Regions from separate parts of the Virgibacillus ihumii genome, predicted to be linked through region 3. Evidence: predicted binding sites of a transcription regulator. Region 3 holds the regulator's gene; each other region holds the start of a gene.
What was found. Region 3 encodes LexA, which represses DNA repair genes until DNA is damaged. Its sites were predicted from a motif close to CGAACATATGTTCG; they were not measured.
Positions count from the first base shown of each region.

Region 1 (4,072 bases), 860 kb from region 3:
AAGAGGCTGGAACAAAAAGGGTTTTATCAAAAGAAAAAACGAATGAAAGTTGGTGGGCTCAGCCGCTCCGGAAATATACTTCGCTTTCCGCGGGCGGCTGTTAAGCCTCTTCGTGCTACGCACTCAGAGTCTCATCTAGGCATGTCCTCCCGCAGGAGTCTACGTATATTTCCTCCGCTAGTCTCTGAATTGTTCGTTTTTGAATTACACTTTTTGATTTGTTCCAGCTTCTTCCAATCAAATCGTAAAATTTGATACGGAAGCAGGAAATAACCCTGCGAATATCGAATATTACTGTAATAGTTAAGGATTTGCTTCGATGGTGGAAGGTGATTATATGGCAGAATCATGGTTGATTGAATTGGCAAAAGGAGTGGGAAAAATATTTTTTAATCCACTTCTATATTGGATCATATTACTAATATTCCTTGCCGGGATAAAACGGATACAAAAGGAAAGGAATAATTTTGGATTTAAGCTGTTTGATGTATTTTCGGAATGGAAAAACACTTGGACTGTTGGTTTGTTATCCGGTCTTTTTATATCCATCATTTTTCTCGGCGCCGGGGTTGTTTTTTCATATGAAACCATTCTTGTATTAAGTAGTCTTGCAATTATACTTAGTATTACGTTACGGTTCACACTGTTGTCTGCTAGTTATACGGTTGGTATAGGCTATCTGATTCTGCTTGTGCTGCCGTTTATCCCGTCAAGTCAAAACGTAATTGACGGCGGGTTGTTCACGGAGACCAATTTTACCGGATTGGTATTTTTGCTTTCCATCATGCTGTTTACGGAAGCTGTATTAACAAAACGTGTTCAAAATAATACGTCATTCCCAGATATGATTTCGGGCCGGCGCGGAATGCTTGTTGGAGCTCATCATATAAAGAAATTGAGCGTTATTCCATTTTTTGTGCTGGTGCCATCCGGGCTGATTACATCGTTTGCCCCGTTTTGGCCTTATTTTTCCATGAACGGTGAAACGTACAGTCTGTTGCTCGTTCCGTTTCTGGTTGGATTTGATTATACGGTAAAAAGCAGTTTACCGGAAAAGGCTGCTGAGCGAATATCCAAGTCGGTCTTTATACTGGGATCTATGGTGTTTCTTTTAGCAGTCGGGAGTATTTATGTTCGATGGCTGTCTATTGCAGCGATTGTGCTTGGAATCATTGGAAAAGAGTTTATCAGTTACAGGCACCGGGCATTTGAAAACAAACACAACGCTTACTTCAGCCGTCAAACCAGAGGCTTTAAAGTGTTGGGTATCGTCCCTAATTCCCCCGCAGAGCGGCTGGGTGTGGTGGTTGGCGATTCCATCGTAAAAGTGAATGGACACCATGTAAACAGCCTCCATGATTTTTATTATGCATTGCAAAAAAATACGTTTTTCAAACTTGAAATTGTTGATGAACATCATGAGGTCAGGTTTGTGCAGAGTCCCTTATATGAGGGTGATCATCACGAACTGGGAATTGTAACAACAACTTTCCGGAATTATGAAACGGAGCAAAAGGTTAACCAATAGTAAGAAAAGGCAGTAAGGTGTCAAACCACCTTACTGCCTTTTATCTGCATTTATCTTAAAAACATTATGATAATGAATGTCGCCTTTTTTTACATGAACTTTTATCTTATAGGTTCCACTATTTTTAAATGTTGTCTTAGCTTGATAGGTTCCCGCATTTTGTTCAGTCATTGTAACCCAATCATGTTTTTCATCGCTTTCCTGCCAAATTTCCATGGTAACGGATGCAGCTGATAATGGTTCTTGTTTAGTCGAAACGGTTGCTGTAAACGCTGCACTTTCATCCGCAGTGATTTTTTCAGGGGGATGGAATTTTACAGTTGTTTGGGAATGGTGATGTCCCTGTTCTTTGTCGGTTTTATCCTTACTTGCTTGTGCATTGCCGATATTTATTTTCGCTTTCGGCATAGTGTGCATTTGTTTGGCGGTAACATGGGATTGAATATAATAGATGCCTTTTCCGGTAAATGTGTTCTCAACCGTGTATGCACCGTCCTTCATGTTGTTTGCCTCGATCATTTCACTGTCATCTTTAGAACCTTCGCGCCAGATTTCGAATTTGACTTCATCTGCATCTTTAACAGCTTTGCCATCTTGGGTAACAGTTACTTTGAAAGTAACGGTCTCGTCTGTATCACCTTTTTCCGGCACGTTTAAATCAGCTCTGATCGGCTGAACAACTTCACTATCGGAACTGCTGGTATCATCCGATTGCCCGCATGCTGCAAGTACAGTTGCTGTGAGAATCAGCATAATCATTTTTTTCATTGTCTACATCCTTTCCCATTCCTTCTAATTTGATTATAAGCGAGACCGGTTCGTGTATCAATCAGAGGAGATGCGTTCTTTTTGACGGATTTATGTCTGAATAGAATGGGTAGAATGTATATGTAAAAATGTTAAGCATATTAATCGAATATTTGTTCGCAAATCTGTTAAAATTACATTAAAACTATGGTAAACTGGAATGTAGACCGATGAACGGAGGATTGCCCTGTGAAAAATCAATTTGATCTTGTGGCACAGTACGAGCCAAGTGGAGATCAGCCGAAAGCGATAGAGGAACTTATTGAAAAAGTAAGGGCCGGACAGCGCCACCAGACACTGCTTGGTGCAACCGGAACCGGCAAAACGTTTACCGTATCAAATGTGATTACGGAAATTAACCGACCTACACTGGTGATTGCCCATAATAAAACTCTGGCTGGACAGCTGTACAGTGAGTTCAAAGAGTACTTCCCGAATAATGCAGTTGAATACTTTGTCAGTTATTACGATTACTATCAACCGGAAGCATATGTGCCGTCAACTGATACATTTATTGAAAAAGATGCTAGCATTAATGACGAAATCGATAAATTACGGCACTCTGCGACATCATCGCTGTTTGAGCGTCGTGATGTACTGATTGTTGCGAGTGTCTCATGCATCTACGGTTTGGGTTCGCCGGAAGACTATGAAAGCCAAGTCCTGTCACTAAGAATGGGCATGGAAAAAGATCGGGATCAGTTACTGAGGGACCTTGTGGATATTCAGTATGCCCGTAATGATATTAATTTTCAGCGTGGAACGTTTCGTGTCCGGGGTGACTCTGTGGAGGTTATCCCTGCCTCAAAAGAGGAACACTGTATGCGAATTGAGTTTTTTGGTGATGAAATAGATCGGATTCGTGAAGTCGATGCACTCACTGGTGAAATTGTCGGCGACCGTGAACATGTGGCTATTTTCCCGGCTTCTCACTTTGTTACCCGTGAAGAGAAATTAAAGCAGGCCATTAAAAACATTGAGCAGGAATTAGCTGATCGGCTGAAAGAATTGCGGGATGAAGATAAGCTTCTCGAGGCACAGCGGCTGGAACAACGGACAAATTACGATATCGAAATGATGCATGAAATGGGTTTTTGTTCTGGAATTGAAAATTATTCACGTCATCTAACATTTCGTTCACCAGGTTCAACGCCATATACACTGCTCGATTATTTCCCGGATGATTTTCTTGTCGTTGTTGATGAGTCGCATGTTACCCTGCCACAAGTAAGGGGAATGTATAATGGAGACAAGGCACGGAAACAGGTGCTTGTTGATCACGGATTCCGTTTGCCGTCAGCGCTTGATAACCGGCCGCTTACGTTTGGAGAGTTTGAAACAGCAACCAATCAATTGATTTATGTCTCAGCAACACCCGGACCGTATGAAAATGAGCATGCACCGGATGTAACAGAACAAATTATCCGGCCAACCGGGCTGCTTGATCCGAAAATTGATGTTCGGCCGATTGAAGGTCAGATAGATAACTTGATTGAGGAAGTCAATAAACGGTCCAAACGGAACGAACGTGTGCTTGTGACCACGCTGACGAAAAAAATGTCAGAGGATTTAACCGATTATTTGAAGGAGATAGGCTTTAAAGTTGCCTATTTGCATTCCGAGATTAAAACACTCGAGCGTATTGAAGTTATTCGGGATTTGCGGGTTGGTAAATATGATGTGCTTGTCGGTATTAACCTGTTGCGTGAAGGACTTGATATTCCGGAAGTTTCATTG
Region 1 is NZ_CACVAN010000001.1:1,522,113-1,526,184, reverse strand. Features, by position in the region: gene HUX68_RS07665 (S41 family peptidase) at 1-1, shown strand, start outside; gene HUX68_RS07660 (PDZ domain-containing protein) at 338-1,528, shown strand; gene HUX68_RS07655 (FixH family protein) at 1,559-2,296, opposite strand; gene uvrB (excinuclease ABC subunit UvrB) at 2,525-4,072, shown strand, end outside.
Region 1: uvrB (excinuclease ABC subunit UvrB) is a predicted target of LexA. The motif match lies at 2,442-2,455, and genes of this name have one in related genera.

Region 2 (4,072 bases), 2.1 Mb from region 3:
TTTTAGTTAGTGCCTTTGTTTTCATTCAGGTCATAAGCTGTTCATTGATTTTAATGGTATACCTTATAGAATGAAACTGAGCCGCATTTCTAGTCAAAGAAATGCGGCTGTATTAGTAAAAATTTTATAACACCAATTAAAAATGGCTTTATTATATCGCTCACAACAAAAAGTGATTTGTCATCCCACACCTGCCCTATAGATGAGGAATTAATCAACTAGGATTTTTTGCCCTATTTATAATGGCCACCAATCTTTTTACTTCTATCTATCGTAATTCCCGCATCTGTATAACTGGATGCACGTAATATAGAAGTGGATCCATATTTACTACGAATTGCGTCCATCACATACCCGACATCGTTTTTCTTAGCACGATCCTCGAATAAGTCCAATTGTATTTTCTCTTTATCGAATAGATTATCTAATGTTACATATACATGTCTGATTTTGCTTTCCCCATCATAGAACTTTTGGAATAAATGCATACAAATCTGATAAATATCCTTTGTCACATTTGTTGGCAGGTGAATTGACTGTGATCGAGAAAATCCCCCTCTAGTTTCCTTTGAATAAGATATTCCTAAGTGAATTGTTTTCCCTACTTTATTGAAAGAACGAGCCCTCCGGCAAACTTCTTCACAGAGGTCCAGAATACAAACAGAGATATCTTCTTCACTATAATCCCGTAACAACGATATGCCGTGGCCAAATCCTTTTTGCTTCGTTTTAGTAAAATCACCGAAAACGGGGCTTAAATCAATTCCCCAGGCATGCCAATACAATTGTTCTCCCATAACTCCAAAATGCTTTTTCAAATATTTCAGGTTAAAATTAGCGATCTGTCCAAGATTAACAATTCCCATTCGGTTCAAATTACGTTTCATTCTGCTCCCGATTCCCCAAATTTTTTCAACAGGAGCTGGCCAAAGCTTTTTTTCCACATCCTCGTATCTGCATTCGGCAATACCAAGTTGCTTGGCGTGCAGGTCCATAACAACTTTTGCCAAAAATTTATTATCCCCAATCCCAATGCTGCAGGTGATACCAAATGAATCAAAAATATCCTGTGTTATTTTTTCCGCAATCTGCCACGATCCACCATATAATTTTTCTAGTCCGTTTAATGTAACCCAGACTTCATCAACAGAATAAACGTGAATAGCTTCTTTAGGTGTATAACGATTGAGTAATTTAGTTATTTCAGTAGATACCTTTAAATAATCGGCCATATGCGCTGGTGCGATGACAATATCAGGATCCTTTGGAAGTTCGTAAAAGCGACTAACGTTACTAATTCCATATTTACTTTTTAAAGCAGGAGAAGCTGCAAGTACAATGCTACCCGATCTATTTGGATCACCAACAACAGCTAACATAACTTTCATAGGATCCAATCCTAGCTTCATGGCTTCTACACTTGCATAAAAGGAGCGCATATCAATACATAACACATCATGGCGCGGATAAAGAGAATAATCCATTAATTAATTTCACCACCAACAAGAACATTTGTTCCTATTATATGCAATAATGATAAAAATAATCAATGGAATATCTAACCACTTGAAATGTGATATTTAGGAAAGTTGCTTAATTTGTTCTTTTAACCAAAATGCTCAAGACAAAAAAATCCAAAGATATTTACGGCCAGTGCTCCGGTTTTTATAAATCATCAATCCGATTAATAACGCAATCGAAAGGGCGTAAATAGAATACGAAAGTGCGTTATCTAGCATTAATATAAGAAAAATTGATAGAACAATAAGGACTGTGGTAACGTTTTCTAGCAAGATCAATTCCCCCTTTCGAATCTTATTTCATTTTTTCACTAAGAATAGTTTTGTTTAATAATTATTATCGGCCCTTCACAAGGGATTATCCCATTAAATGACCCTTTTTAGAAGGACGCACTTATTCGGTTAGCGCGCCCGATTCATGAACAATCAAAATTAAAGATTCATTCTTGATTATTCTCCATTTGTTTTAAATATAAATAAAGGCCATAATCTGTCGGAACAGAAGCATAACCCATCTGTCTTAACATAGCAGTAATATTGCCTCGATGATATGTTCCATGATTCACAACATGGGGAACTTGCTCAAATACACTTGTTTCCATCAAATCACCATTCGGATTTTCAATCACAAGAGATTTATCTATGTTTTCAATTTTACTTAAGAACAACTTGTATCGTTCTGACAGTTTAAGAAACATCGTTTCCATTTCTTCTATTTCTTTTGACACTGTTTCCTCTTTTAGTTGCTTTTGTAGCATCAATGAGTCATTCATATTTTTACCAGAAAAAACTTCTATCCACCCAAGATCAGAAAGATAAACATGGGCTAAAACATGAGATACCGATGGAAACACACTTTGAACTTCTTGACGATAAACATCCTTGGGAAGCTCCCTTAATCGGTTGAAAATTTGTCTATTTGCCCATTCATTATATTCATACATCTGCAATTCAAGCTGTGCCATTTAAAGCTTCTTCCTTTCATGTTTGATATAGTAGCTTATTTATACACTACCCCTTTGGCTTTTGGACTCTGTTTATTCCGTGAAAGCGCCCGATCGTATCGCAGTACAATTTTTAACCGAAAATTGTTATGGCTCACTAATTCCCATTGCAAGCAAAAGGAAATAAGCACCTATTAATACTGCTCCGTTTAATATGATTCCGATTAAAATACACCAAAACTTTTTCGAGGCTATTGCAAAAATAATACCAAGCACCGAAAGCACAGCAAACACGATTACACCTAAAATTAAATTCGCATCTGGTCCTCTTATGATAAAGAAGAAAATCACACTAATTAAAACCGTTAGTATCGATAAAGTCCCTAAAATATCCTTTTTATTCAAGTTTAGCCCCCTTTATAACACTGTTTCACAAAAGGGTTCAATGATCAATATTGGCTAACTCTTATTAAAGATTAGCGCCCGTTTGCAGTATAGTTTTATAAACTTTTTTTCAAGAATTATCTTCGGTTCACCTTCACGATCTGTATATGTTCGGATTGCTTATTCAGACTGCGTCCGTTAGTTTAATATGACTTAATATGCTGAATCTTAATCTTATCCCAATTTGATTTCCAATTTTTCTTTGCTATACGTTCCTCATAGATAGCAACACGTTCCTTATCCTCTTTAAAATAATCGGTTGGCTTTACCTCTAAATTCAAAAGATCATCAACTCCATGTGGGGCAGCTAATGTTAAAGCATTACGTTCATCCAATTTTACGCCTAAGGATGTTGCTGTTTCTGGAAATTTGGATATAGCATCAAATGACGATGAATAAGATGGAATTTTATTTACAAGGTGCATTCTTGCCTCATTCTTTACAGACCAAGGTATATTAGGGTGCATATTATTCAGATTTCGCTCAAGCTTTTTTTCTTCGGTCTCACTTATATTTGTATCATCAAAATAAATTACATCAATATCAGGCATAGGTGTCCTTTCGCTATAACCATGTAATATATCCCAAATTTTTGAACGAACAAAACCAGCACACACCCACCAATCGGGTAAATTCAGTGACTTTGCCGTCGTTAAAATATCCATCATCCAATCATCTTCATTAATTACTATTAAAATGTCCTTTTCATTCTTTAAGTCCATATTAGCTCTCGTATACTCCCTACTTTTATGAATTTCCTTATCAGCAAATGACTCTTTACATCCTAGACGCCAAATCTTATTCCAGATATGCGCCCGTTATTGAAGTTTACTTTTCTGATATTGGGTATTGTTTATTTATGTATAATTAATACCAAGGATTTAACCAAATGAGATACCGTAAGCACTACCAAAAAACTTAATAAATGGAGCTAAAATAACTATCAAACACAATCCTGTAAACATATACTTTATATATTTCTTCCTATTTACCCCTTCTCTCAATTCCCAAAGCCCTAATGTGATAAAAGCAAGACCAACCATAATTGAGATATACGGAAGTATAATAATTAGAATCCCCAATCAATTGTCCCCCTTAGCGGTAATTCTTATTAAAAATTCGGGCCCCTTACATTAATAAGAGCCCTTTTTTGGTTTACTTTTA
Region 2 is NZ_CACVAN010000001.1:2,752,730-2,756,801, reverse strand. Features, by position in the region: gene HUX68_RS13315 (DNA polymerase IV) at 234-1,484, opposite strand; gene HUX68_RS13310 (DinB family protein) at 1,961-2,485, opposite strand; gene HUX68_RS13305 (hypothetical protein) at 2,612-2,869, opposite strand; gene HUX68_RS13300 (nucleotidyltransferase family protein) at 3,052-3,630, opposite strand; gene HUX68_RS13295 (hypothetical protein) at 3,790-3,990, opposite strand; gene HUX68_RS13290 (hypothetical protein) at 4,042-4,072, opposite strand, start outside.
Region 2: HUX68_RS13315 (DNA polymerase IV) is a predicted target of LexA. The motif match lies at 1,506-1,519, and genes of this name have one in related genera.

Region 3 (4,072 bases):
TTAAATTCGAAAAAGGTAGTAAAACAATATCGAAATGGGATAGCCAATAACCTTATTTTAGGGGCGATCATTGTTATTTTTGTGGCTCTTGCAGCAATAGAGATATACAACACTTTTTGAATAGAAGATCGATGATGTTTTGTTATATGAGTTTGACAAAAAATACAGTGGGCCTGAAAAAATATCCGTTGTCAGTTTGCATGGAAATGTATAAAAATAAACCATTTAGAAACACCGCAAAGAGTATAATCTGCGCGGTGTTTTAATTTGAGTAAACATTATAATTAGTAAAGTATTTAATCGTTTTTATTTTTTATGTTTTGTTTGTCAATGATAAAGATGAAGGAGGTGTTAAAATGGCAAAGGATGTACTTTGCGAGGTAAATAATTGTACTTATTGGGGCGATGGCAATATTTGTAACGCTGACCGGATATATGTTGTTACCCACAAACAGTCGAAAGCCAGAACAACAGAGGAAACCGATTGCAAAACGTTTGAACCTAGAAGTTAAAGAGTAAGTCACTTCAAGTTCAGATGAAAGCTAATTTTAATTAGGGGCGTGTTGGAGAATTTTATATTCTTCAGCACGCATGATTGTTAATGTCCTTAACGGAGTTGCAAGATTTCGAACAGCTTTAAATCATGAATAACTACTCCGTACATAAATATAAACTTGTATCCTTTGAATTTTACTGTTCAAAGGGTTTTTGTTGGCAAATAAAGTATAAAATCCTTTCTTACTGATAAGTGAAACTATGGCTGTCACCTAAAGGGTTGGTGAAACCAAGTTTTCTAATGACAAATTTTCATTATTGACTTTTACGCAGTGATGTATTAGCCTTTAAATTAATTCCGAGTAAATTTATGAGAAATGGAGGCTATAATTATGGCGATTCCAAGTAATGTCATGAAAGATGCGAGTGGAGAGAAGCATCCATCTCTGCCGTCTCCCCAAAAAACGAAGATTACAATCGGAATAATGATTATCGCACTATTAAGTTATGCAATTATGACTACTGCAGGGCTTAAGAATACAATGACAATGTGGGTCGGGCTGCTTTTGGGTATTACTCTATTTCATGCCCGTTTTGGTTTTACCTCGGCTTTCAGAAGGCTAATGTCAGTTGGCAATGGGCAGGCAATGCGTGCGCACATGATTATGATGGCTGTTGCCTGTACATTATTCGCTCCTATATTATCAATGGGATTAGGATTTTTCGGAAATGACCCATCAGGATATGTTTCCCCTGTTGGAACGAGTGTTGTTGTAGGTGCTTTTATATTTGGAATAGGCATGCAGCTTGGCGGTGGATGTGCATCCGGAACACTATATGCGGTTGGCGGAGGTCGTACTGCAATGTTCGTAACACTGCTTGCATTTATTGTTGGTTCTGTGCTGGGAGCATGGCATTGGAATTTTTGGGTTAATGAAACACCATCATTTCCGGCAATTTCACTGGCAACCAGTACGGATTTGGGGTATGTTGGTGCCTGGGCTGTACAGATCATTCTTTTTGGATTGATTTTCGGGGCTGCATACTATTTTGACAAAAAACGAACACCACCTGTTATAAAGCCGGTGCCAAGTGAAAAAGGCTGGGTTCGAATACTGCGTGGATCGTGGCCGTTATGGGTTGCGGCAATTCTATTAGCGGTTTTTAATGCATTAACGTTATTGGTAAGAGGTACCCCTTGGGGTGTTACATCTGCTTTTGCTCTGTGGGGGTCCAAAATAGCAATGTTCTTCGGCATCGATGTCACCGAATGGGTTTATTGGTCCGGCGAACGTGCCGCTTCATTGGATCAATCTGTTCTTATGCACTCAACAAGTGTCCTGGACTTTGGCGTTATTCTTGGCGCCTTTTTGGCTTCAACTGCCGGAGGTATTTTTACGCTTAGAAAGATTGGATTGAAACGAATTTCAGCTGCGGTAATTGGCGGTATCCTGATGGGGTATGGTTCAAGGATTGCCTTTGGATGTAATATCGGTGCGTATTTTGGCGGGATTGCTTCATTCAGCCTTCATGGTTGGGTTTGGATGATTATGGCACTTGCCGGTACTTTCCTCGCGCTTTATTTACGACCGTTGTTTGGCATGTCGGTACCAAAGCCGAAAGACACATTTTGCTAGTTTAATAGATACGAAAAAGCATCCGTCAGCAGTAAAATGACGGATGCTTTCTTAATTAGTGAATATTTCGGTATAATCCAATTACCTTGCCAAGTATTGTTACATTTGGATAGATGAGCGGGTCCATTGTAGCATTCTCCGGCTGCAGACGAATATGGTTCTTTTCCTTAAAGAATCGTTTAACCGTTGCTTCGTCCTCCTCCGTCATGGCAACAACAATATCTCCATTTTGTGCTGTGTTCTGCTGTTTTACAATCACCATGTCACCATCCAAAATACCAGCTTCAATCATACTTTCACCTTCTATGACCAGAACAAATAAATTGTCATCTGGTCCGGCACTTGAACTGGGCAGCGGTACAAATTCCTCAATATTTTCCACAGCAGTAATCGGTAAACCAGCTGTTACTTTACCTATTACTGGCGCATAGCGTGCTTCTTCCTGCGGTATGTTCATATCTTCGGATAGATCCAAGACTTCGATTGCTCTTGGTTTTGTTGGATCCCTTCTGATAAATCCCTTGCTTTCAAGTCTGGCTAAATGGCCATGTACTGTCGAACTGGATGCAAGTCCCACAGCTACTGCAATTTCACGAACGGAAGGTGGATATCCTTTTTCTTTTACCTGTTCCTTTATATAGTCGAGTATTGCCTGCTGCCTCTTGGATAGTTTGTTCATCTATTAAACACCTCGCGCATAGTATTTATTAATGATAGTTTATCATTAAAATTTAGGGAAAGCAAACATTCGTTCGAAAAAAGGTTGACAAGATCATTTGTTCGTATATAATGAAATATAGAGATGCGAACAGAGGTTCTAAATTTACGATGAAGGGACTGATAAATATGTTTGAAAAGATTACGAAGACAGATGTATTTTATATAGTTGCTTTTGCATTGGCGCTGGTGTTTTTATATTTTACAATGGTTACAAGTGCATAATACAAGGAGTTATTCCAATGAGAGCAGTCATATATTGCAGGGTAAGTACCAACAAGAAGGCACAGGAAACCTCCTTAGCCAGACAAAAGGAAGAACTGATAAAATTGGCAAACAGGAATAATTTTACGATCATAACAGCTATTGAAGAACAGGAAAGCGGCTATGAGATTGACAGAGAAGGTATTTTTGAAATGCTTGATTATTTTTCAGATGGACAAGCAGATATATTGCTGATACAGGATGAAACAAGACTGGGCAGAGGAAATACCAAAATTGCACTATTTCATCAATTACAGAAATTAAAAGTGCCTATATATACAAGTTTACACGGTGGAGAAGTGGAAGTTTCAGAATCTGATTCCATGGTATTGCAAATTGTCGGCATCGTCGAAGAGTATCAACGTAAACTTCAAAATGCTAAAATCAGGCGCGGTATGAAACGGGCAGTCCGTGATGGTTTTAATCCGGGTCAAAATTTAACCAACCGTAATCAGGCACCCGGCCGTGAAAGGGTAGTGTTCCCAATTGAAGAAGTCGTTCAATTAAGACAGAATGAAATGACCTTCGAAGAAATAACCCGCAGGCTTAATAATTTAGGTTATTCCGTTTCTAAAGCAACAGTTCATCGCAGATATCAGGAATACGTAAATTCTTGAATCTGCTCTATATAAAAGGTAGTATTGAGAGGCAGGAACACCAATATGTTCTTGCCTTTTTTCTAATGTCAGATATTATAAATGAAACAATACCTTATTAAGGAAGACTTCGGCACTCATTACAAATTTGGGTTGAATGCCGGGCTTATCCAATATGCAGTGACCAGGAGGGTTTGCATGATTTCAAAAGAAAAATTGAATCGTATAAATGAGCTTGCTAAAAAATCAAAAGAATCAGGACTGACTGACGCTGAAAAAGCGGAACAAAAAGAGTTAAGACAGGAATATTTGAAGAATGTCCGCAAATCATTTAAAAATCAATTCAAGTCGATGACTGTGATG
Region 3 is NZ_CACVAN010000001.1:660,427-664,498, forward strand. Features, by position in the region: gene HUX68_RS03200 (Nramp family divalent metal transporter) at 1-120, shown strand, start outside; gene HUX68_RS03205 (DUF1540 domain-containing protein) at 357-512, shown strand; gene HUX68_RS03210 (YeeE/YedE family protein) at 888-2,132, shown strand; gene lexA (transcriptional repressor LexA) at 2,188-2,811, opposite strand; gene HUX68_RS03220 (YneB family resolvase-like protein) at 3,092-3,730, shown strand; gene HUX68_RS03225 (DUF896 domain-containing protein) at 3,908-4,072, shown strand, end outside.